Regions from separate parts of the Pseudomonas sp. LBUM1659 genome, predicted to be linked through region 2. Evidence: predicted binding sites of a transcription regulator. Region 2 holds the regulator's gene; each other region holds the start of a gene.
What was found. Region 2 encodes FliA, which starts transcription of late flagellar genes. Its sites were predicted from a motif close to CTAAAGTTTNNNNNNNNNNNGCCGNTAA; they were not measured.
Positions count from the first base shown of each region.

Region 1: ACA048_RS10040 (methyl-accepting chemotaxis protein) is a predicted target of FliA. The motif match lies at 5,602-5,629, and genes of this name have one in related genera.
Region 3: ACA048_RS22095 (methyl-accepting chemotaxis protein) is a predicted target of FliA. The motif match lies at 6,681-6,708, and genes of this name have one in related genera.

Region 1 covers NZ_CP166797.1:2,237,291-2,245,430, reverse strand. The annotation lists gene ACA048_RS10075 (hypothetical protein) at 1-151, opposite strand, end outside; gene ACA048_RS10070 (hypothetical protein) at 243-779, opposite strand; gene ACA048_RS10065 (PAAR domain-containing protein) at 1,067-1,447, opposite strand; gene ACA048_RS10060 (DUF3077 domain-containing protein) at 1,834-2,118, shown strand; gene ACA048_RS10055 (short-chain dehydrogenase) at 2,127-2,384, shown strand; partial or broken gene ACA048_RS10050 (methyl-accepting chemotaxis protein) at 2,532-3,863, opposite strand; gene ACA048_RS10045 (Na+/H+ antiporter family protein) at 3,981-5,297, opposite strand; gene ACA048_RS10040 (methyl-accepting chemotaxis protein) at 5,671-7,818, shown strand; gene ACA048_RS10035 (sensor histidine kinase) at 7,921-8,140, opposite strand, start outside.
Region 2 covers NZ_CP166797.1:4,638,884-4,647,023, reverse strand. The annotation lists gene flhA (flagellar biosynthesis protein FlhA) at 1-1,897, shown strand, start outside; gene flhF (flagellar biosynthesis GTPase FlhF) at 1,909-3,243, shown strand; gene fleN (flagellar synthesis regulator FleN) at 3,360-4,190, shown strand; gene fliA (RNA polymerase sigma factor FliA) at 4,187-4,927, shown strand; gene ACA048_RS21010 (chemotaxis response regulator CheY) at 5,095-5,466, shown strand; gene ACA048_RS21005 (protein phosphatase CheZ) at 5,486-6,274, shown strand; gene ACA048_RS21000 (chemotaxis protein CheA) at 6,337-8,140, shown strand, end outside.
Region 3 covers NZ_CP166797.1:4,866,823-4,874,962, forward strand. The annotation lists gene ACA048_RS22055 (LysR family transcriptional regulator) at 1-70, opposite strand, end outside; gene ACA048_RS22060 (CTP synthase C-terminal region-related (seleno)protein) at 86-793, shown strand; gene ACA048_RS22065 (antibiotic biosynthesis monooxygenase family protein) at 790-1,098, shown strand; gene ACA048_RS22070 (DUF2025 family protein) at 1,167-1,493, opposite strand; gene ACA048_RS22075 (glycerophosphodiester phosphodiesterase) at 1,730-2,857, shown strand; gene ACA048_RS22080 (PepSY domain-containing protein) at 3,007-3,312, shown strand; gene ACA048_RS22085 (GAF domain-containing sensor histidine kinase) at 3,442-4,620, shown strand; partial or broken gene ACA048_RS22090 (hypothetical protein) at 4,617-4,847, opposite strand; gene ACA048_RS22095 (methyl-accepting chemotaxis protein) at 4,944-6,566, opposite strand; gene ACA048_RS22100 (transporter) at 6,841-7,863, shown strand.

The DNA.
Region 1 (8,140 bases), 2.4 Mb from region 2:
CCTTGTGATTTAAATAAACCACATAACGGTCATGTCCTTCGGGAAAGCTTTTGTCGTGATACAGCGTAGTGCCGAGGGGTAGCACGTAGTAATTTTCATCACCGCTTGGCCCTTCGATGAGAAGAGGCTCTTTCGTTTTAATCATTTTCATGTCTTGAACCCTCAGTACATTATTAAATACTACAAACGCTAATACAGCCGCATTGACGAGCGCCAATACAGCCACCCAAAAGAAAATGCATTTACTTGTAAACGTTCTTTTTGTCATAACGTGCCCCGGTATTCCCTTCGAGCATAGCCTGCAAGTCTGCCGGCATAAAAATACCGTCCCGAGTTGACTTTTGAGTGCGGGCCGCCTGCCTTTCCACCCAAGAAAGTCCTCTCATTTCATTATATTCAGAAGGATTCTGCACACTTGCTTCTCCTGAAACTTTCGCACCCTCAATAGTCACCGTCGTGCAGTTATTTGTAGTCGGATGATAATTCCCAGGCAAAACGAAACGTTCAGTGGTCGTCGTCTTTTTTCTTAGTTCTTTCTTTTGAGCAACGACCCCGTCGAAGTGAGAAATGACGGCTTCAGCCTTGTCCTTATCCAAGTAATAAACAAAACCCGTAGTCGTCCGTCCCAAGCTGTTCTCTCCGGAAATGTACGCCTTGAAAGACGTCCAGACATTCAGTACACCTTCACCCTCACTATCAAAAGTGCCCCAGGTTTTCCCGTAACGTCCGAAGTCGTACGTGATGTCCTTACTCCCCACAACGACATGTAAAAGCAGCATGTCCGAAAAGATGCTCCTCTGTATCGCGCGTGTACGGACCACCGACCAAAATCTCCATGTAAGCACCCGACACCACCAATTGATTGGTCTTGGTAGTTTTACCTGGTGCTCCCGTATTTTTTGCTGCCTCTGTTGTGCCGGATGTTTTTGTAGGCTGAACCATTAAAGACGTTCCGTATCTTCAAGTTTTGGAAATTTTATGCTGCAACTTCCCCTGGGTACGTTTGCAACATGCACAAACCCGTTTCCATCAAGAACACCCGTAACCACGGCACCATCAGGAAGTGTTAGCACAAACTCTTCATTGGCAATCGGCTCTTCTCTGTCATTGAGCAGTTGAAACTCAACATACTTTTTTCTTTCAGAAATTGAGAAAAGAAGCTACTGGCACCACTGGCACCAGCGTTGCCAACAAATGTATCGGGGGAGCCGGCTGTGATCGTGGCTCCGCATGCCGTTTCCGACCCAACATGTGCCACTTCTTTTCCAAGGCCGAAAACGTGGGGAGCACCCGTCGTTATGGGATTGCTACCGTGTAGGGGGCATGAGTAGGTGTCGCCTACCAAGGCGATAGGTAGGGAATTAACAAAAATAGGGCTTGATCCGGTGGTAATTGTTCCGCCGTGACTGCCTGGATCTCCAAGTCGCGCTACTGGCTTTCCTGCCATGAGTTCTCTCCTTTGAACATCGAGAAGCGCGAATAGTACATGATCCTGATCCAGGATTTCGCGCCGCTATCGGTTCCGGAAAATACCGACAAGCAAAGCGGCTGTTTCCGACCTGCCTCCGGTTGACGACCCTCCCCTCTCTCCCTATCCTCGCGGCTGTCACGACTCATTCGTGGCCGGGTTTGACGGCTCGGTAATTCCAAGCGCGCATAGTTCTCCAACTTGCTCGTGCACTTGTGCCCGACGCAAAGTTCAATGGTGACTGTGTGCGGGGCACTTTCGAGTGCGCCGGGTACTTGGACCGGTCCGTCAACCTGCACACAGTTGCCACCTATTCGTTTGACGGCGATGCAGTGGTGATCTCTGACTTCCAAGAGGTTCCACCCATGACCAACGCAACTACAAACTCCACCCCTTTCGCCCCCTGCGATCACGTAGACCACCACCTGTTCGCCGTTCAACCCGGCATCCCGCTACTCGACGCCCTCGAACACGCCTCGGTCTACCTCAGTTGCGCAGAAGCTCTCGCCCATCAAGCACCTACCGCCACCCGGCCGGAACATGGCGCGTCGCTACGCTGGGCCAGCCAGCAAATGCTCGGCACCGCACGCTCATTGGTTCAAGCCTCCATCGACGGCATGCACGCGGCAAAATCAGGCGGTGATGCATGAACCCGCATATGCCGATTGCCAACAACGAGAGTGATGTTCCGGTTTTACTTGTTTCCACTCAGGCACCGCTGGATGTCTTGCACAGCAATGCCGCCTCACGATTTCTGACTGTGACGCCGATGATGGAAAGCTTGGCGAGTCTGGACATAACCCGGGCAAAAGGGGCTGATGTGCAGCAATTGGCGAAGGCTGCGGCGATGTTGTTGCGCGATGGTTGTGATGTGATGGATGTGTTGGGACGACAGATTCGGGCTGCGGTGGTTTAGCCCAGGGCAAGCTCACTCCCACCCGCATTTGAAAGCATTCACCTGTGGGAGCGAGCCTGCTCGCGAAAGCGGTATTTCATTCAACATCGATGTTGAACATGACGGCCTCTTCGCGAGCAGGCTCGCTCCCACAGGTTTTGCGTGGCGTCAGATACGGAACTGGCCGACCAGTTTGCCGAGGCGCTGGCCGAGGTCTGCCAGGCTGCGCGACGTCTGGGCGCCGAGTTGGGTTTCATCCGCCACATTGTCCACGGCCACCGCAATATGATGCACGCTGCGGTTGATCTCTTTGGCCACTGCCGTTTGCTCTTCCGCAGCGCTCGCGATTTGCGCATTCATCGAATTGATGGTGCCGATCAGCTGGGCCATGGTGTCCAGCGAGGCGCCTGCCTCATTGGCCTGCGCGGACGTGCCGTCACCGGCTTCGCTGGACCGGCGCATGGCTTCCACCGCCGATTGGGTGCCAGCCTGCAAACGGTCGATCATGCTCTGGATTTCCTGGGTGCTGATCTGCGTGCGACTGGCCAGCGCCCGCACTTCATCGGCCACCACCGCAAAACCACGACCCGCCTCACCGGCGCGCGCTGCTTCGATGGCAGCGTTGAGCGCCAACAGGTTGGTCTGATCGGCAATCGAACGGATCACGCCGAGGACGCTGACAATCGATGACACGTCTTTTTGCAGGCTGTCCAGCGACACGCCGCTGCTGCGGATGTCGTCCACCAGTGCATGAATCTTGACGATGCTGCCCGCTACCACGCGCTTGGCTGCCTGACCTTCTTCGTCGGTTTGCTGCGCTGCGACTGCCGCGTTTTGTGCACTTTTCGCCACTTCCTGCGCCGCCGCCGACATCTCGTTGATCGCCGTGGCGACCTGATCGGTTTCGTGGCGTTGACGTTCCATAGCCTGGTCCGAACGCTGGGCCTGATCGGACACCTGGTTCACCAGCCCGGTCAGTTGCGTGGTCATTTCGGTGATCTGGCGCACCAGGCTGTGGATCTTATCGACAAAGCGGTTGAACGAGCCGGCCAGTTCACCGAGTTCGTCCTGGCTGGTGATGGTCAGGCGACGAGTCAGGTCGCCCTCGCCCGCCGCGATGTCGTCGAGGTTGGCTTTCATCATGTTCAGCGGGCGCAGGATGGTGTTGGCCAGCAGCATGCCGACGGCCGCGATCACCAACAGCACTACCACGGCAATCCCGACGATACTCAGCACCACGCCTTCCATGCGCTCCTGAACCTTGGCTTCCACCAGCGCGACTTGCGCTTCGATGCCGTCGAGGTTGACCGACGTACCCACGGCCATGTCCCACTTCGACAGGTATTCGGTGTAACCGAGTTTAGGCACCAGCACCTGGGTGTTGCCGGGCAGTGGCGAGCTGTATTGCAGGTAGTGAGTCCCGTCCTTGGCGACTTTCACCAGGTCGCGGTTGACGTAGACGCCGTTCGGATCGCGGTTGTCCTTGAAACTCTGGCCCACCCCTTCAAGTCTAAACATACAAGCGAGCTTGCTCGCGATAGCGGTGGCACATCCAACATCCATGTATCAGACAGACCGCCATCGCGGGCAAGCCACGCTCCCACAGGGGTGATGTGGTTACAGAATCATCGCCGCCACCCAGCCAAACGCCAGCAGCGGCAGGTTGTAGTGCAGGAACGTCGGAACCACGGTGTCCCAGATGTGGTGGTGCTGGCCGTCGATGTTCAGACCCGAGGTCGGGCCGAGGGTGGAGTCGGAGGCTGGCGAACCGGCGTCGCCCAAGGCGCCGGCTGTGCCGACGATGCAGACGATGGCCAGCGGGCTGAAACCCAACTGCACGCACAGCGGCACGAAAATCGCCGCCAGGATCGGCACGGTGGAGAACGACGAACCAATGCCCATGGTCACCAGCAAGCCCACCAGCAACATCAACAGTGCGCCGATGCCTTTGCTGTGGTTGATCCACGAGGCCGAGGACTCCACCAGCGTCTGAACCTGACCGGTGGCTTTCATCACTTCGGCAAACCCGGACGCGGCGATCATGATGAAACCGATCATCGCCATCATCTTCATGCCTTCGGTGAACAGGTCGTCGGTTTCACGCCATTTCACAATGCCCGACACCGAGAAAATCAGGAACCCGACCAAGGCACCGATGATCATCGAGTCCAGCAGCAACTGAATAACGAAGGCCGCCACGATGGCCACACCGGCAACCATCAGGCTCAGCGGGTTGTACTGCACCGCGACCTGTTCGACTTGCTCGATTTTTTCCAGGTCGTAGACGCGCTTCTTGCGGTAGCTGAAAAATGCCACCGCCAGGCCGAACACCATGCCCAGCGCCGGGATGCCCATGGCGTGGGTGACGTTGATGCCGCTGATGTCCACGCCGCTTCGAGCGACGTTGGCCAGCAGAATCTCGTTGAGGAAGATGTTGCCAAAACCCACCGGCAGGAACATGTACGGGGTGATCAAACCGAAGGTCATGACGCAGGCAATCAACCGGCGATCCAGTTGCAGCTTGGTCAGCACGTATAAAAGCGGCGGCACCAGCAACGGGATGAACGCGATATGTATCGGCAGAATGTTCTGCGAAGCGATAGCCACCACCCAGAGCAAACCGATCAACAGCCATTTGACTTGACTGCCACCGCTGGCGTGTTGGCGATCAACCATCGCCAAGGCCTTGTCCGCCAAGGCATGGGCCATCCCGGATTTGGCAATTGCCACCGCGAACGCCCCGAGCAAGGCATAAGACAACGCCACCGTTGCCCCACCGCCTAGGCCGCTGTTGAAGGCTTTAAGCGTGGCGTCGATGCCCAGGCCGCCAGTCAGGCCACCCACCAGCGCACCGACAATCAGCGCGATCACTACGTGCACGCGGGACAGGCTGAGGATCAGCATGATGCCGACCGCAGCAATTACAGCATTAATCATCGTTACCTCAAGGCACGCGAAATGAGCTCAGCCGGCAGTCTGCAAAGCGCCGCCAGCGGAGTGGAGAATAGGTTTTATTAGAGGGCGCGCACTGTGCCGCAGAGTGGGCGCGGTGTCAAAGCGCCAGGGACTGGCTGATGTGTAACGGATTGTGAAGTCCTTGCTCCCGCTCGGCTGCGCAGCAGTCGCAAATCCGGTATAGGCGGTGTGTCTGACAAACCTTGCAGGTTTTGGGGTGCTTCGCCCCCAGCGGGAGCAAGGTCCTCGCCACAACATTGATGGTTTCCAATAGTAATCGGGGATAAAGAAACCGGATTCGCGGCCGTTACAGTGCAGAGTCTCAGATATTTATCGAATAAAGGACGTCTCCATGTCACTCAGACAACTTTCCATTCAATGGAAAATCACCCTGCTGGCCGGGCTTTGCCTGGCGGGCATCGTGACCCTGCTGGTCGGTCTTTCGCTGTACCGCATGGAGCTCAGCTCCGAGATGGTGAAAGCCTCAAGCATGGAGATGCTCACTGAAGCCGCCCAGGCGCGGATCGAATCCCAGGGTGAAAACCAGGCGTTGCTGATTCGTCAGCAGTTCATGGACGCCTATCAATACGGCCATGGCTTTTCGCGTCAGGTGTTGTTCCTGCGTGATCAGGCGGAAAAGCGCTTTCTGGATGCCTTCGACCTGCGTGAAGACCTGACCCGCCAGGTCAAGTCCGCGCTGCAAGCCAACCCGGAACTGCTCGGCCTGTCGCTGGTGTTTGAAGCCAATGCCCTGGACGGCAAGGACGAATTGTTTACCGGCCAGGCGGAACTGGGCAGCAACGACAAGGGCCGTTTCGCCCTGTACTGGTCGCAGGCGACACCGGGCAAGGTCACGTCCATGGCGCTGCCGGAAAGTGACATGGCCGACACCAGCACCGGCCCCAGCGGCGAACCGGCCAACGCCTGGTTCACTTGCCCGCGCACCTCGCTCAAGCCGTGCGTGATCGAACCGTACTTCTACGTGATCGACGGTCAGAACGTGCTGATGACCAGCATCGTGTTCCCGCTGATGGTTAACGGCAAAGTGATCGCCTCGCTGTCGGTAGACATCAACCTCAACAGCCTGCAGGCCATGAGTCAGGGCGCGAGCAAAAAACTCTATGACGGCCAGACCAGTGTCAGCATCCTCAGCCCGGTCGGTCTGCTTGCCGGCTACAGCGCCGACGCCAGCAAACTCAGCCAGCGCCTGGACGCCGTGGACAAAGCCAACGGTGCCGAACTGATCCGTATGCTCGCCAGCAGCAGCAAAACCGAAAGCCTGCACAACGATCACCAGTTGAAAGTGCTGGCGCCGTTCCAGCCGATTCCCGGGGGTAAATCCTGGGGCGTGTTGCTCGACGTGCCGGAAAAAGTCCTGGTCGGCCCGGCCGAGGTATTGAAAAAACAACTCGACGACAGCAACACCGCCGGCACCCTGATCGAGCTCAGCCTCGGCGTACTGGCCGCGTTGATCGGCCTGTTACTGGTGTGGCTCATGGCGCGCAGCGTGACCAGACCGATCCTTGGCGTGGCGCACATGCTGGAAGACATCGCCAGCGGCGAAGGCGACCTGACCCGGCGCCTGGCCTATGACAAAAAGGACGAACTGGGCCAGTTGGCCGGCTGGTTCAACCGCTTCCTCGACAAACTGCAACCGATCATCGCCGAGGTCAAACGCTCGGTGCAGGACGCACGCAACACCGCGGATCAGTCGTCTGCCATCGCCACCCAGACCAGCGCCGGCATGGAGCAGCAATACCGTCAGGTCGATCAGGTCGCCACCGCGTCCCACGAAATGAGCGCCACCGCTCAGGACGTTGCCCGCAGCGCCGCACAAGCGGCTCACGCGGCCAAGGATGCCGATCAGGCGACGCGTCGGGGGCTGACCGTGATCGACCAGACCACCACCAGCATCGACCACCTCGCCGCCGACATGAGCGCGGCCATGGTGCAAGTTGAAGGCCTGGCGGCGAACAGCGAGAAAATCGGTTCGGTGCTGGAAGTGATTCGCGCGATTGCCGATCAAACCAACCTGCTGGCACTCAACGCCGCCATCGAAGCGGCCCGTGCCGGTGAAGCCGGACGTGGTTTTGCCGTGGTCGCCGATGAAGTGCGCAACCTCGCGCGACGTACGCAAGAGTCGGTCGAAGAAACCCGTCTGGTGATCGAGCAATTGCAGAGCGGCACCCAGGACGTGGTCGGTTCGATGAACAACAGCCATCGGCAGGCTCAGGGCAGTGTCGAGCAGGTCAGCCAGGCCGTGACCGCGCTGCGCCAGATCGGCGATGCGGTGACGGTGATCAGCGACATGAACTTGCAGATTGCTTCAGCGGCGGAAGAACAGAGCGCGGTAGCTGAAGAGATCAACAACAACGTGGCGACGATTCGCGACGTGACCGAGTCGTTGTCGGGGCAGGCGAATGAATCGGCGCGGGTGAGCCAGTCGCTGAACAGCCTGGCGAATCAGCAGCAGAGTCTGATGGATCAGTTCCGGGTCTGACCCGGTTATTGCGTCTGCTGAAGATCAAAATGTGGGAGCGGCGGTGCGACGATTCGACTTGCTCGCTCCCACATTAGATCTTTGGTGGATTCTGGATTGGGGTCAGCGCTTGGGGAGTTCGATCACAACCTTCAACCCGCCCCACTCGCTCTCTTCCAGCCGTAGCACCCCGCCCCATGTGTCGACGATGTCGCGCACAATCCCCAGCCCCAACCCGTGCCCGTCCGTCTGTTCATCCAATCGCGTACCGCGACTGAACACCTGATCGTGCCGGTCTTGGGGAATCCCCGGCCCATCGTCTTCAACGCTCAACTCAAACCCA
Region 2 (8,140 bases):
GCTGGTGGCGACGCTGCTGCGGCTGGCGCTGAACGTGGCTTCCACGCGGGTGGTGATGCTCCATGGTCAGGACGGTCACGCCGCTGCCGGCAAGGTGATTCAGGCCTTCGGTGAGGTGGTGATTGGCGGTAACTATGTCGTCGGTATCGTGGTCTTCGCGATTTTGATGATCATCAACTTCGTCGTGGTGACCAAGGGTGCCGGGCGGATTTCCGAGGTGAGCGCGCGTTTCACCCTCGATGCGATGCCCGGCAAGCAAATGGCAATCGACGCCGATTTGAACGCCGGCCTGATCGATCAGAACCAGGCCAAGCTGCGCCGGATGGAAGTCGCCCAGGAAGCCGAGTTCTACGGTTCCATGGACGGTGCAAGCAAGTTCGTGCGCGGCGACGCCATCGCCGGCCTGCTGATTCTGTTCATCAACCTGATTGGCGGCATCGCCGTCGGTATCTTCCAGCACAACATGAGCTTCGCCGACGCCGGCAAGGTTTACGCGCTGCTGACCATCGGTGACGGTTTGGTGGCGCAATTGCCATCACTGCTGTTGTCCACCGCGGCGGCGATCATGGTGACCCGTGCTTCCGGTTCGGAAGACATGGGCAAGCAAATCAACCGCCAGATGTTCGCTTCGCCCAAAGCGCTGGCCGTCGCAGCGGGTTTGATGGCGGTAATGGGCCTTGTGCCGGGCATGCCGCACTTCTCCTTCCTGAGCATGGCCGCTGTGGCTGCCGGTGGTGCGTACCTGTTCTGGAAGAAACAGAACGTGGTCGAGGTCCAGGCCCAGCAAGAGGTCAAGCGTCAGCAGGAACTGCTGCCTTCGCCGGCCCGCGCCATGGAAACCAAAGAGCTTGGCTGGGACGACGTGACGCCGATCGACATGATTGGTCTGGAAGTCGGCTATCGCCTGATTCCACTGGTGGACCGCAATCAGGGTGGTCAACTGCTGGCGCGGATCAAGGGCGTGCGCAAGAAGCTGTCCCAGGACCTGGGCTTCTTGATGCCGACTGTGCATATCCGTGACAACCTTGACCTGGCGCCGAGTGCCTATCGCCTCACGTTGATGGGTGTGATCCTTGCCGAAGCAGAGATTTACCCGGATCGCGAATTGGCGATCAACCCGGGGCAGGTCTACGGCACGCTTAATGGCATAACCGCCAAAGATCCGGCTTTCGGGTTAGAGGCAGTCTGGATCGAAATCAGCCAGCGCGCGCAGGCGCAATCCCTTGGTTACACCGTGGTCGATGCCAGTACGGTTGTGGCCACCCACTTGAACCAGATTCTGTACAAGCACTCCAGCGAACTGATCGGTCACGAAGAAGTCCAGCAACTCATGCAATTGCTGGCCAAAAGCTCGCCTAAATTGGCTGAGGAGTTGGTGCCGGGCGTGGTTTCGCTGTCGCAGTTGCTCAAGGTGTTGCAGGCGCTGCTGGCCGAGCAGGTGCCCGTGCGAGACATTCGCAGCATCGCCGAGGCGATCGCCAACAATGCCGCCAAGAGTCAAGATACTGCCGCTCTGGTGGCCGCTGTGCGCGTCGGCGTGTCCCGCGCAATCGTCCAAAGCATTGTAGGCACTGACTCTGAGCTTCCAGTGATCACTCTGGAGCCAAGGTTGGAACAGATATTGCTCAATAGTATTCAGAAGGCAGGACAAGGCTCGGAGGAGGGCGTTCTGCTGGAGCCAAGCATGGCTGAGAAACTGCAGCGCTCGTTGATCGATGCCGCGCAGCGTCAGGAAATGCAAGGTCAACCGGTGATTCTGCTGGTGGCCGGCCCGGTTCGCGCCATGTTGTCGCGATTCGGCCGACTGGCAGTCCCGGGTTTGCATGTGTTGGCTTACCAGGAAATTCCTGACAACAAGCAAGTGACCATCGTTGCGACAGTAGGGCCCAACGGCTGAGGTAGTGGTTTATGCAAGTTAAGCGTTTTTTCGCCGCCGATATGCGTCAGGCCATGAAGCTGGTTCGTGATGAGCTGGGCGCTGATGCCGCCATTATTGGCAATCGCCGGATTGCCGGTGGTGTCGAGTTGACGGCTGCGCTGGATTACAAATTGTCGGCGCTGGCCCCGCGTGTTCCGAACATGGAACTCGAGGATGAGCTGCGCAAGACCCAGTCGCGCATCGTGACTGCACAGGCCGAATTGAGCCTGCGTGGCGACGGCGAAACCGAAGGCGACAAGACCACCAATCGCCAGTTGTTCGCCGGCCTGCCACTCACCGCTGCCGAGCCGCTGATCGAACCGACCTACGCCGAACCGCGTCGCGTGGAACCCGCCCCGGCACCTGCCGCCGGTGGCGTTGACCCACGTGCGTTCGACTCGATGCGTTTCGAGCTCAATAGCCTGCGTGAACTGATGGAAGTGCAACTTGGCTCGCTGGCCTGGAATCAGCTGCAAGGCAGCCGTCCGGCCCAGGCCAACCTTTGGCGCCGCCTGCAACGTATTGGACTGTCCGGCCCGTTGTCCCGCGATTTATTGGCTAAGATTCCCGACATTGATGAGCCTCGTCAGGCTTGGCGCATGTTGCTGGCGCACTTGGCGCGGATGATCGCCACACCGGAAATCGAGCCACTGGAAGAGGGTGGTGTGATTGCCATGGTCGGTCCTGCCGGAATGGGCAAGACCACCACCCTGGCCAAGCTCGCCGCCCGCTACGTGCTCAAGTACGGCGCGCAGAATATCGCGCTGGTGAGCATGGACAGCTTTCGCATTGGCGCCCAGGAGCAGCTCAAGACGCTCGGGCGGATTCTCAATGTGTCGGTGACCCACGTCGATCCGGGGCAGTCCCTGGTTCAGGCGCTGGAACCACTGCTGCGCAAACGCGTGGTGTTGATTGATACTGCGGGCCTTCAGGCCAGCGATCCGGCACTGCGCATGCAACTCGAAAGCCTGGCCGGACGAGGCATCAAATCAAAAAATTATCTGGTGTTGGCAACCACCAGCCAGAAACAGGTTCTGACGGCCGCTTATCATAGTTACAAGCGTTGCGGGCTCGCTGGCTGCATCCTGACTAAACTGGATGAAACGGCAAGTCTGGGCGAGGTGTTAAGCCTGGCGATCAGTCATGAGTTGCCGGTGGCCTATCTGACCGATGGCCCGCGGATTCCGGATGATTTGCATCTGCCGCGTCGTCATCAGTTGGTCAGCCGCGCCGTCAGTGTGCAAATGCAGGAAGAACCCAGCGAAGAAGCCATGGCTGATATGTTCGCTGATATTTACCACAGCCCGACCAAGCAGGTTGGCTAAGGTAGTAATGAATAGTTTTTGTACCTACATCGATGGCCTGCCATGCATTGTTCCTTTAGCGAACGCGCAGCCAGTAATGTGGCCTCCGTCTATGCAAGACAAGGTAAAGAAATAACATGGGCAGCATGCATCCCGTACAGGTGATCGCGGTGACCGGCGGCAAAGGTGGCGTCGGCAAGACTAACGTGTCAGTGAATTTGTCACTGGCCCTGGCCGAGCTCGGCCGTCGCGTCATGTTGTTGGACGCTGACCTGGGCCTGGCGAATGTCGACGTCCTGCTGGGACTGACACCCAAACGGACCCTGGCTGACGTGATCGAAGGCCGCTGTGAGCTGCGCGACGTTCTGTTGCAGGGCCCAGGCGGTATTCGAATCGTTCCGGCGGCCTCCGGCACACAGAGCATGGTTCACCTGAGTCCGGCTCAACACGCCGGCCTGATCCAGGCCTTCAGCGACATCGGCGACAACCTCGACGTCCTGGTGATCGACACCGCCGCGGGTATAGGTGACTCGGTAGTCAGTTTCGTTCGTGCAGCGCAAGAAGTCTTGCTGGTGGTCTGCGACGAACCGACTTCGATTACCGACGCCTACGCGCTGATCAAACTGCTTAACCGCGATTACGGCATGAACCGCTTCCGCGTCCTGGCCAACATGGCCCAGAGCCCGCAAGAAGGTCGCAACCTGTTCGCCAAGTTGACCAAGGTCACCGATCGCTTCCTCGACGTCGCCCTGCAGTACGTCGGCGCGGTGCCTTACGACGAAAGCGTGCGAAAGGCCGTGCAGAAGCAACGCGCCGTTTATGAAGCCTTCCCGCGTTCCAAGTGCGCCCTGGCGTTCAAGGCCATCGCGCAGAAAGTCGATACCTGGCCATTGCCTGCCAACCCGCGTGGGCACCTGGAGTTTTTTGTCGAGCGGCTCGTGCAGCAGACCGCGGGACCCGTCCTATGACAGCCAGTGGCTATAACCTCTACAAGATGTCGGCACGTGACGCGCAGTACGAGCTGATCGAGCGTTACGCGCCACTGGTCAAACGCATTGCTTACCACTTGCTGGCCCGTCTGCCAGCCAGTGTCCAGGTTGAAGACCTGATCCAGGCCGGGATGATCGGCCTGCTTGAAGTGTCGACCAAATACGACGCCAGCAAAGGCGCGAGTTTCGAGACGTACGCGGGCATACGAATCCGCGGCGCCATGCTCGATGAAGTGCGCAAGGGGGACTGGGCACCACGTTCGGTCCACCGAAATACCCGCATGGTCAGTGACGCAATTCGCTCTATTGAAGCTAAAACCGGCCGTGACGCTAAAGATCACGAGGTTGCGGCCGAACTCCAATTGAGTCTCGACGATTATTACGGGATTTTGAACGACACCCTGGGCAGCCGCTTATTCAGTTTCGACGATCTGTTGCAGGACGGCGAACACGAAGGGCTGCACGAGGATGGCGCGAGTGCTCATCTCGAGCCGTCACGCGATCTGGAAGATGAACGCTTCCAGGCAGCGCTGGCGGACGCGATTGCCAATTTGCCGGAGCGTGAGCGACTGGTGTTGGCGCTGTACTACGACGAAGAGTTGAATCTCAAGGAAATCGGTGAGGTCCTGGGGGTCAGCGAATCGCGGGTCAGCCAGTTACACAGCCAGTGCGCGGCCCGTTTGCGGGGGCGTTTGGGGGAGTGGCGAGCGCGCTGAAGGCAGTGTGGGGACACTGCGAACGAGGCTGGTGTGGTTTTGAACGGCACCGGTCGCGATCTGTTGTGCTCCAGACAGTCATCGAATGCATTGCCGGATTGATTGAAATGGCGCGTCCAGGTGCTGGGCGCGTTTAAGTCTGCTTGGAGGTCGAATTGGACAAGAACATGAAAATCCTCATCGTTGATGACTTCTCAACGATGCGGCGGATCATAAAAAACCTGTTGCGTGACCTTGGGTTCACCAACACGGTTGAGGCCGACGATGGCACTACTGCCATTCCGGTTCTCAACAGCGGAAGCATCGACTTTCTGGTAACGGACTGGAACATGCCTGGCATGACCGGTATCGATCTGCTGCGCCATGTGCGTGCCGATGAAAAACTCAAGCACCTGCCGGTGTTGATGGTGACCGCTGAAGCCAAGCGCGAGCAGATCATCGAAGCGGCCCAGGCCGGTGTAAACGGCTATGTGGTCAAACCCTTCACGGCCCAGGCGTTGAAAGACAAAATCGAGAAGATTTTCGAACGCATCGGTTGAACTGCGCCACGGGGGAGCTATGGAGCATAAAGAATCATCCCAGGGCGATTTCGAATCGACCCTGAAAAAACACGCCGTCGAACTGGTCGCGAGCCTTGAAAAGGGCAGGTTCGGCGATGCTGTGCAATTGATCCATGAGCTCAATCAGACCCGTGACCGCGGCCTGTATCAGGAAGTGGGCAAGCTCACCCGCGAGCTGCACAGCGCGATCGTCAATTTCCAGATTGACCCGCACATGCCGCAAGCCGAGGAAGTGTCACAGATCACCGATGCCACCGAGCGTCTGGGATATGTGGTCAAGCTGACCGAAGCCGCGGCCAACCGCACCATGGACCTGGTGGAAAACGCCACGCCGCTGGTCAATAGCCTGGCTGACGAAGCCCGGGCGTTGAGCACGGATTGGGGACGGTTCATGCGCCGCGAAGTCGGCGCTGAAGAGTTCCGCGAACTGGCCCGCCGGATCGACGGTTTCCTGACACGCAGCAACGAAGACAACCGCAGGGTGTCGAGCAACCTGAACGACATTTTGCTGGCTCAGGATTACCAGGACCTCACCGGTCAGGTCATCAAGCGCGTGACTCAATTGGTCACCGAAGTTGAAAGCAACCTGCTCAAGCTCGTACTCATGGCCAGCCAGGTAGACCGCTTTGCGGGTATCGAACATGACCGTGAATCGATGCTGGCTGAAAAAGATCCGCAAAAACATCTCTCTCAGGGTGAAGGTCCGCAGATTCATGCCGATAAAAGAGAAGACGTTGTGTCCGGTCAGGACGATGTGGACGATTTGTTATCCAGCCTAGGATTTTAGAGTTTTAGCATTTTAGGTTTTTTAGGTTTTTTAGGTTTTTAGACCTCAGGAGCACCCCCTTAATGAGCTTCGGCGCCGATGAAGAGATCCTTCAGGATTTCCTGGTTGAGGCCGGCGAGATTCTAGAGCAACTGTCCGAACAGCTGGTCGAGCTGGAAAGCCGACCGGATGATGCGGACTTGCTCAATGCAATTTTTCGCGGTTTTCACACTGTAAAAGGGGGCGCTGGCTTCCTCCAGCTCAACGAGCTGGTGGAGTGCTGCCACATCGCCGAGAACGTGTTCGACATCCTGCGCAAGGGTGAGCGTCGCGTTGATTCGGAACTGATGGATGTGGTCCTTGAAGCGCTGGACGCGGTGAACAGCATGTTCGGCGAAGTCCGCGAGCGTAGCCCGGTCACGGCTGCGACACCTGAATTGCTGGCGGCTCTGGCCCGTCTGGCCGAGCCGCAAACAGCTGATGAACAAGCATCGGTTGCTGAAGTGGCGCAAGCACCTGCCGCTGACAGTGAATCGAACGACATCACCGATAACGAATTCGAACAACTGCTGGACTCGCTCAACGCCGTCAAGGCTGAGGCCGAAGCGCCGGTTACCGCGCCAATGCCGGTCAACGATGCCGCAGCCAGCGACGAAATCACCGATGCCGAGTTCGAGTCGTTGCTCGATCAGCTGCACGGTAAAGGCCAGTTCGCTGTCGATGCGGTGGTCGCTGCGCCAGCCGCACCTGCTGCCCCGAAAGCAGCAGGCGACAGCTCCGACATTACTGACGACGAATTTGAAGCACTGCTCGACCAGCTGCACGGCAAAGGCAACTTCGCGGTGGATGCGCTGGAGTCGGCCATTGCTTCGGTGGCGGTGCCGGCTGCGCCAACAGCCGCCGCGGCGGGCGGCGATCTGATCTCCGATCACGAGTTCGAAGCGCTGCTCGACGAATTGCACGGCAAAGGCAAGTTCAGCGAAGTCGGCACAGGTTCTGCCACCTCTTCCGTCGCGGCCCCGGTCGCCAAGGCAGTCGCACCGGCACCGGCACTGGTTGCCAAGGCGCCTGAGCCGAAAGCCGAAACGCCGAAACCGGTCGCCGCCGCTGCACCGGCCCCGGCCCGTGCCCCCGCCGCGCCGCCACCGGAAAAACCGGCCAGCGAAGCCGAGACCACGGTGCGGGTCGATACCGCGCGCCTCGACGAAATCATGAACATGGTGGGTGAATTGGTACTGGTGCGTAACCGCCTGGTTCGCCTGGGTGCCAACAGTGCTGATGAGGCCATGTCCAAGGCTGTATCGAACCTCGACGTGGTCACGGCTGACCTGCAAACCGCGGTCATGAAGACCCGGATGCAACCGATCAAGAAGGTGTTCGGGCGCTTCCCGCGTCTGGTTCGCGACCTGGCTCGCCAGCTCAAGAAAGAAATCAACCTGGAACTGGTCGGCGAAGAAACCGACCTCGACAAGAACCTCGTCGAGGCCCTGGCCGACCCGCTGGTCCACTTGGTGCGCAACGCGGTCGACCACGGCATCGAGTCGCCGGAAGAGCGCGAAGCCTCGGGCAAATCCCGTGGCGGCAAGGTGGTCCTCGCGGCGGAACAGGAAGGCGACCACATCCTGCTTTCGATTTCCGATGACGGCAAAGGCATGGATCCGAATGTCCTGCGCTCCATCGCGGTAAAACGCGGTGTGATGGACAAGGACGCAGCGGATCGCTTGAGCGACACCGAGTGCTACAACCTGATTTTCGCGCCAGGGTTCTCGACCAAAACCGAGATCTCCGACGTGTCGGGTCGTGGCGTGGGCATGGACGTGGTGAAAACCAAGATCTCCCAGCTCAACGGTTCGATCAATATCTACTCGACCAAGGGCCAGGGCTCGA
Region 3 (8,140 bases), 230 kb from region 2:
TGATCACTTGGGATAACGCCAATATTGAGTGCGTGAACGCCAATCTATAGTGGGTGCCAGGAATCAACAAGCGTCGAGAGCACTCATGGAAACCACAGCAATCCGCATCGCTCTGATGGGTGACTACGACCCTCAAGTCACCGCCCACCAAGCCATTCCCGTCGCCCTCGGCATGGTCGCCGAACAGCTGAAGCTGAACGTGAAATTCCAATGGTTGGCCACCGACCAGATCAATGCCGACACACCATTGCAAGACTTCGACGGTTTCTGGTGCGTGCCGGGCAGCCCTTACCGCGACATGGATGGCGCGCTGCAGTCGATCCGTTTTGCCCGCGAGCAACAGCGTCCGTTCCTCGGCACCTGTGGCGGGTTTCAACATGCCGTTTTGGAGTACGCCCGCCATGTGTTGGGTTGGGAAGATGCCGAACACGGCGAGACACATCCTGATGCCGCGCGGGCGCTCCTGACGCCGCTGACCTGTTCGCTGGTGGAAGCGGTGGACAGCATTCATTTAGTTGAAGGTTCGTTGATCGCCAACGCGTACGAAACGACTGAAATACGCGAAGGCTATCGCTGCCGCTACGGTGTGAACCCTGTGTTCGAACGTGAACTCTTGATCCAGCAGCTACACGCCGTTGGCCATGATTCGCAGGGGGATTTGCGGGCGGTTGAGCTCACGGGGCATCCGTTTTTTGTCGCCACGCTGTTCCAACCGGAACGTGCGGCGCTCACGGGTACGGTTCCGCCGCTGGTCCGTGCTTTCATCAAGGCTTGCGCGAGGCAGAAACCATGACGACGCCTTACTACGCAGTGATTTTTACGTCCGTGCGCACCGAAGGTGATCAAGGATACGCCGAGGCCGCTGAACGCATGATGGAGCTGGCCCGTGAGCAGCCGGGGTTTCTCGGTGTGGAATCGGCTCGGGGCGAGGATGGGCTCGGGATTACGGTTTCGTACTGGGCCAGTGAAGCGGCGATTCTGGCGTGGAAACATCATCCCGAGCACAGTGAGATTCGTGAGCGTGGGCGCTCGACCTGGTATGCGGCGTGTCATACGCGGGTGTGCAGGGTTGAGCGGGATTATCGGTTTCAGCTGTGAAAATTGCGCTGTCCTTAGGCCGCCTTCGCGAGCAAGTCGAAGAGGCCAGTACAGTCACCACAAAATCATCAACCCCGAACAAGACTCCGCACCGCCACAATCTCCGGTACTTCCCGCCGCTGCATATACACCCGCAACGGCTCGGTTATGTTGATCCGGTCATCAATGTTCTGATCCAGCAGCAACTGAATCAGCACACGCTTGAGCGTCATGACCTGATCCGGCCCCGGCGCCCAGACAAACTCGTTCACTGGAATAATGCCGTCATCGGCCACGTCCATGCCGAACGAGTCTTCGCTGAATCGCACAATGTAAAGACCCGTCTTGCGGTTGAGGCCGACAAAGCCGTTGAGTTGGTCGGCGGCCTGGCAGATGAGTTCGGATGTGATGCGCATATAAACCTCACAAAAGGTCGTTACCGACCGGTGATCGATGGTTTACACGCAAGGAAAACGACGCGGGTTTCCCTCTGCCGGGGAAACTGCCGTGGCCAAGAGTACTGCAAAGCAGCGCACACCTGCGCTGAAAAAATGGGCTTTAAACACGTTTATGTCGGTCTGGCGATAGCGCGAGGGGCGCTCAGTTGTTAAAAGAGACGTCTTTGAAAATCTCTCTGCGAAAGGATCTCGACATGCCGGTTACCTTCACCCAAAGCGCCCTGCTGCTGAGTCTGATGCTCGGCCTCGGCCAGGCACAGGCCGCCAGCGAGCCCGCCCCGAACGCTCTGGCAAGCCGCTTGGGCATTCCGCACCCGGCGGTGATTGCCCACCGCGGCGCCTCTTTCGATGCACCGGAATCCACCGCAGCGGCCTACAAACTGGCCCGCGACCTAGGGGCCGATTATCTGGAGATGGACCTGCAACGCAGCAAGGACGGCGTGCTGTTTGCCCTGCACGACAACAACCTGCAACGCACCACCGACGTTGCCACAAGGTTCCCTGATCGCAAGGACCGCCCGGCCAACGAATTCACAATCGCGGAGCTTAAAACCCTCGATGCCGGCAGTTGGTTCAACACGGCTTACCCGGATCGCGCGCGTCCTTCCTACGCGGGCCTGAAAATCCTGACCCTGGACGAAATCATCGACATCGCCCAAGGCAATCCGCTGCACAAGCCAGGCTTGTACATCGAGACCAAAGAGCCGAAGCAATTCCCCGGCATCGAGCGCGACCTCAAGGACAAGTTGCAGGACCGTGGCTGGCTGAGCCCGGCCGGTTCGAAACTGGCGAAGAGTGATCTGGCGGTCGGTCAGGGCAAAGGCAAAGTAGTGTTGCAAACGTTCGAAAAAAGCAGCCTCGAACTGCTGCAACAAGAAATGCCGAAAGTGCCGAAGATCCTGCTGTTGTGGGTTGGCGAAGGCAGCATCGAGCCGAAATCCAAGGTGACATTCGCCGAATCCGGCGACAAGGACAAAGCCACTTACTACGCCAAACAGGAACCGAAAGACAAAGCCGAATTCCAGCAATGGGTCGAATACGCCAAGGCTCAGGGCGCCATCGGCACCGGCCCTTCCGCTGCCCTGACCAAGGGTGGCGACCAGAGCTACTCGGACCTGGTGCAGCCGTGGATGAACCAATTCACCCACGATCAGGGGTTGTTGGTGCACGTGTACACCATTGATGATGCGGTGGATTACCAGAAGGTCATGGATGCCGGGGTGGATGGGATCTTTACTAACCGCGCCAGTGAGTTGTTGAAGTTTTACAAGCGGCCGGCGGCGGGGACGGTTGCGCAGTTGCTGCAGAATAATGGGTATTGATTCAGGACCGAGGTGCGGCTATCGCGGGCAAGCCACGCTCCCACAGGGTTTGTGCAGAACTTGTGGGCGATGGCTGGATTTAAGGATGAATTAAGTTGCCCCGGCTAATCTGGCCCCACTTAAACGGAACAATCCAAGGAAAGAACTTCATGAAAACGTTGACTGCCCTGTTCACCGCCGCAGCCCTGACCCTCACCGCTGGCCTGGCCCAGGCTGACGTTCGCGTCGATCAGATCCCTGAGCTGGTCAAGAGCGGCACGATCAAGCCACTGGAAGAAATGAACCAGGCTGCGCTGAAACTGCATCCGGGCGCGACCATCACCGACACGGATCTGGACAACCATTTCAACGGCTACGAATACGAAGTGGAACTGCGTACCGCCGAAGGCGTGGAATGGGACGTCGATTTCGATGCCGCGACCGGTAAAGTACTGAGCAACAAGCAAGACACTTAATCCCCCTGAAAAGCCGCACGATTTAGCCAAATCGTGCGGCTTTTTCGCATCCGGAATTCAGAGCGCGCCAACACGCCGCCAGCCCGCTAGAATCGGTCCACGGTGTTCACCACGCAGGAATTGATCGATATGGGGCAAACAGCGGCAGCAGACATCGCCACGATCGGTCGGATCAGCGCGGTGCCGGCGATCCTTCAGGTGATCCGCGAGTTGACCGGCCTGCGCTTCTGCGCGGTGGCGCGGGTGACCGAAGACTCCTGGACCGCGTGCGCTGTGCTCGACCAACTGAATTTCGGCTTGCAGGTCGGCGGTGAGCTGGACGTGGTCACGACCTTGTGCCACGAAATTCGTCTGGCCCACCAGTCGGTGGTGATCGACAAGGCCAGTGAAGACCCGCTCTATCACAATCACCACACGCCTCGTATTTACCAGTTCGAAAGCTACATTTCGGTGCCTATTTTCCGCACCGATGGCCGTTTTTTCGGCACTATCTGCGCGCTTGACCCCCACCCTGCGTTGCTCAAATCCAGCACGATCCAGAGCACCATGGAATCTTTCGCCCGGATGCTGGCGCTGCAAATCGAGTCTGAAGAAAATCAGCAGCACACCGAAGCGGCGCTAAAGCAGGAACGTGAAACCTCGCAACTTCGCGAACAGTTCATCGCCGTGCTCGGCCATGACCTGCGCAACCCGTTGTTCGCCATCAGTGCCGGCGCCGAAACGCTCCTGCGCAAACTCCCGGAGCCGGCCAATCAGCAACGGGCCCGACACATCCTCACCAGTGCCCAACGCGCCACCCGACTGGTCGATGACGTGCTGGATTTTGCTCGCGGCTCCTTTGGCCGGGGCATTCCGGTCAACATTGAACCGTGCGCGGATCTGGACGCGGCTTTACGGCATGTGATTTCCGAGGTTCAGAGTGTTCACCCGGACCGCGTCATAAAATCTTCCATCGGCGACTTGCACAACGTCCCGTGCGACCGCGAGCGGGTCGCCCAGTTGCTGTCCAATCTGGTGGCGAACGCGGTAGCCCACGGCGATCCCCAAGGTCCGGTCGAGGTCAATGCGCAGGTCAAGGACGGACACTTCGTACTGAGCGTAAAAAATCACGGGCTGATTGCCGAAGACGCATTGGCGTATCTGTTCCGCCCCTACTCGCGACCGGCCAGCGATACTCCGCAGACCGGCCTCGGGTTGGGCTTGTACATTGCCAGTCAAATTGCGCAGTCCCACGGCGCAAAACTGGACGTAGTGTCGACCGGGCCAAAGGGCACGACGTTTACCTTCAGTCTGCCTGTACAGGCTTAAGCGCTGGTACTGACCAGCGAACCCGACGTGCTCGAATCGGAATCCTGCAACGCCTGCAACAACGCCGCTGTCGCCGTCTGCAACGAACCCGCCGTGGTCGCAATCTGCGACTGAGCGGCCGCCACATCGGCCGCTTTCGCATCGGCGTCTTCCTGTTTCGCCTGGGCCGCTTGCAGTTGCTGCTGTTGTTCCTGCATCTGCTTTTGCAATTCGGCGATTTGCTTGCGCGGGTTCTGGGTATCTCCCTCATCGACACGGTTTGAGCACAATTGAGATCGACTGTGTACCGACTCGGTAAGCGAGCCGGTACACAGCCGTTGGCCTTACTCGCTCAAACGCGCGGTCACTTCATTCAACTGCGACGACAACCCGTGCAGGTTGTGGCTCGCCGCTTCGGTGCGTTGCACGTTGTCCAGATTGGTACTGGCGATGCTGGTGATCTCGGTGAGGTTGCGCGAGATGTCCTCGGCGACCGAGGTCTGCTCTTCGGCAGCCGTGGCGATCTGGCGGTTCATGTCGCGAATCGCTTCGACGGCCTGGGTGATCCGCTCCAGCATGGCGCCGGCCTCGGTCACTTGCTGCACGCTTTCTTCACTGCGTGACTGGCCGCTTTCAATCGCCTGCGCCGCGTCCACTGCACCGGTTTGCACGGTCTGGATGATCTGGTTGATCTCGATGATAGACGCTGCCGTGCGCTGGGCCAGGCTGCGCACTTCATCGGCGACCACCGCAAAACCACGCCCGGCTTCACCGGCACGGGCCGCTTCGATGGCGGCGTTGAGCGCCAGCAGGTTGGTCTGTTCGGCGATGCCGCGAATCACTTCCAGCACCTTGCCGATGCGACCGCTGTCGGTTTCCAGCTGACGAATGACCGTCGCGGTGTTGGCGATTTCGCCGCGCATCTGGGTGATGGTGTGAATGGTGCCCTGCATGACTTTTTCGCCCTGCTGCGCGGACTGGTCAGCGTCGTCGGCAGCGCGTGCGGCGTCGGCGGCGTGGCGGGCAACTTCTTGCGCCGTGGCGGACATTTCGTTCATCGCCGTGGCCACCTGATCGGTGCGGTTGAACTGCTCGTTGGTGCCACCCGCCATCAGGCTGGCGATGGAGTTCAGTTCGCCGCTGGCGCTGTCCAGGTCCTTGGCGCTGCGCTGCAAATGGCTGAAGGTTTCAGCGAGGAAGTCGCGCAGGGTATTGGCGGCGACCGCCAGTTTGCCCAGCTCATCCTGACGGGTGCTGGCCACGCGTTCGGCGAACTTGCCCTGGCTGAGTTGCGCCACGTATTCGATCAGTTTGCGAATCGGTTCGACCAGGTTGCGGTTGACCAGCCACAGGCTCAACAGCCCGATCAGCAAGCCCGAGGCGAGCATCACGATGATCCCCAGCAACACGGTGCGGTCGGCGTCGGCACTGATCAGCTTCGATTGCTCGGTGCCCTGCTTGCGCAACTCGCTGACCAGTTCGCTCATCTGATCGCTGGCCGCGCGGTCCACGCCCTTGACTGCGGTGTCGCCAGCAGTAGGGTCGGCGCCGGCAGCGACGTAGGCATCGCGGCCCTTCTGGTAAGCGGCGCCGAGCAAGCGGTGTTCTTCACGCAGGCGTTCGATGCGGGTCTTGAGTTGCGGCTCGATGCCCTTCTGCCCGGCCAGTTCACCGAGGATGCTTTGCACATCGCGCTGACGGTCTTCGAATTGCTTCCAGTATTTGTCCAGGTCCGCTGGTTGCTTGCCGCGCAGCAGGACGTTTTTCCACTCCTGAACCTGCACCTTGAATTGCAGGTTGGCTTCATCGATCAACTGGGAAGTGTGCAACGGGCCATCGATCAGATTCGCGTAGCTCTGAACACCGCTGGACAGAAAGTGAAAGCAAGCCAAAGCGATCAGCAACATCGCCAGCAGGCTGCCGCTCAACAAGGCGAGGATTTGTGCTCTCAGGGATTTTTGCAGCATCGAGTGATACTCATGACAGGGGTGAGACACGCCGTGACATGGCGTGAAAAGTGTCCGGACATCCCTGTCTGCGACCTTGGCTCGTGGCCAAAGGCGCGCACGTTAACGTAAGCGAGATCGGCGTGCCAGAGCGGTTCTTTAATCAAATCCGACCATCGGTAGAGCCACTATTTAGCCTTCATTGGTCTGTCACAAAAATGTCAAAAATCCTTGCGATGATGCGGCTCAAGTGAACCTGTAAAACCCGCGACAGGCGCCTCCCTTGCGAGCACTCATGAACCACAGCATCGACCAAAGCCATCGCGACCCGGACCTGTTTGGCCTGCTGTATGGATTCGTTTTTCACCCCGGTGAACGTGGTCGAGAGATCGATTCGGCCAAGGCGCTGCAATGCCTGCAACAACCGGACGACAGCGAAGAGTTCCTCTGGCTGCATTTGAACCTGGCCCACGCCGCGTGCGAGCGCTGGATGAAGAGTCACCTGGAGCTGCCGGACGAGTTTTTCGAAGCGTTGCACGAAGGTTCGCGCTCGACACGCATCGAGCATGTGGATTCAGCCTTGCTGGCGGTGGTCAACGATGTGGTGTTCAACCTCAGCAGCATGATCTCCTCGGATGTCTCGACGCTGTGGGTGTGCGCCCGCAGTCGGCTGATCATCAGCGCGCGCCTGCAACCACTGCACTCGGTGGACAAGCTGCGCTCCTCGGTGAAGGCCGGTGAATGTTTTCGCTCGCCACTGGAATTGCTCGTGCATCTGCTGCGCGATCAGGGCGAAGTGCTGACGCAAATCGTGCGCAAGACCAGCCTGAGTGTCGATCAGATCGAAGATGAGTTGTTGTCGTCGCGGCTGTCGACCAACCGTGCCGAACTGGGCGCCAACCGTCGGGTGCTGGTGCGTCTGCAACGCTTGCTGGCGCTGGAGCCGGGTTCGTTGCTGCGCCTGCTTAATCGTCCGCCGCAATGGCTGCAAAAGGAGGACGTCAAGGAACTGCGCAAGTCTACCGAGGAGTTTGCGTTGATCATCAACGACCTCACGGCGCTGGGTGAGCGGATCAAACTGTTGCAGGAAGAAATCGCCGCCAACCTCAATGAACAGAGCAACCGCACCCTGTTCACCCTGACAGTGGTGACGGTGCTGGCGCTGCCGATCAACATCATTGCCGGTTTCTTTGGCATGAATGTCGGCGGGGTGCCGCTGTCGGGTGACCCGGAAGGGTTCTGGATTCTGGTGGCGCTGGTCGCAACGTTTACCGTCATTGCAGGACGTTGGGCGTTTCGTAAGCGCCAGGATTATTGAGCACACTCTTCTCCTGTGGCGAGGGAGCTTGCTCCCGTTCGGCTGCGAAGCAGTCGCAAAATCTGCAAGCACAGTTTGACTGAAAGAATGTCGGGGGCCGCTTCGCTGCCCAGCGGGAGCAAGCTCCCTCCCCACAGGTCGTGCCTGGCCAAAGGATTGGCGGTGAATTCTGATTAACGGATAAGCAAAAAACCCAAACCCTGACTTGGAGCAGTCTCCCTGTAACAAATAGCAACGACCATTACGGTTACACCTCCCTCCTCAGGATTGTCCGGTA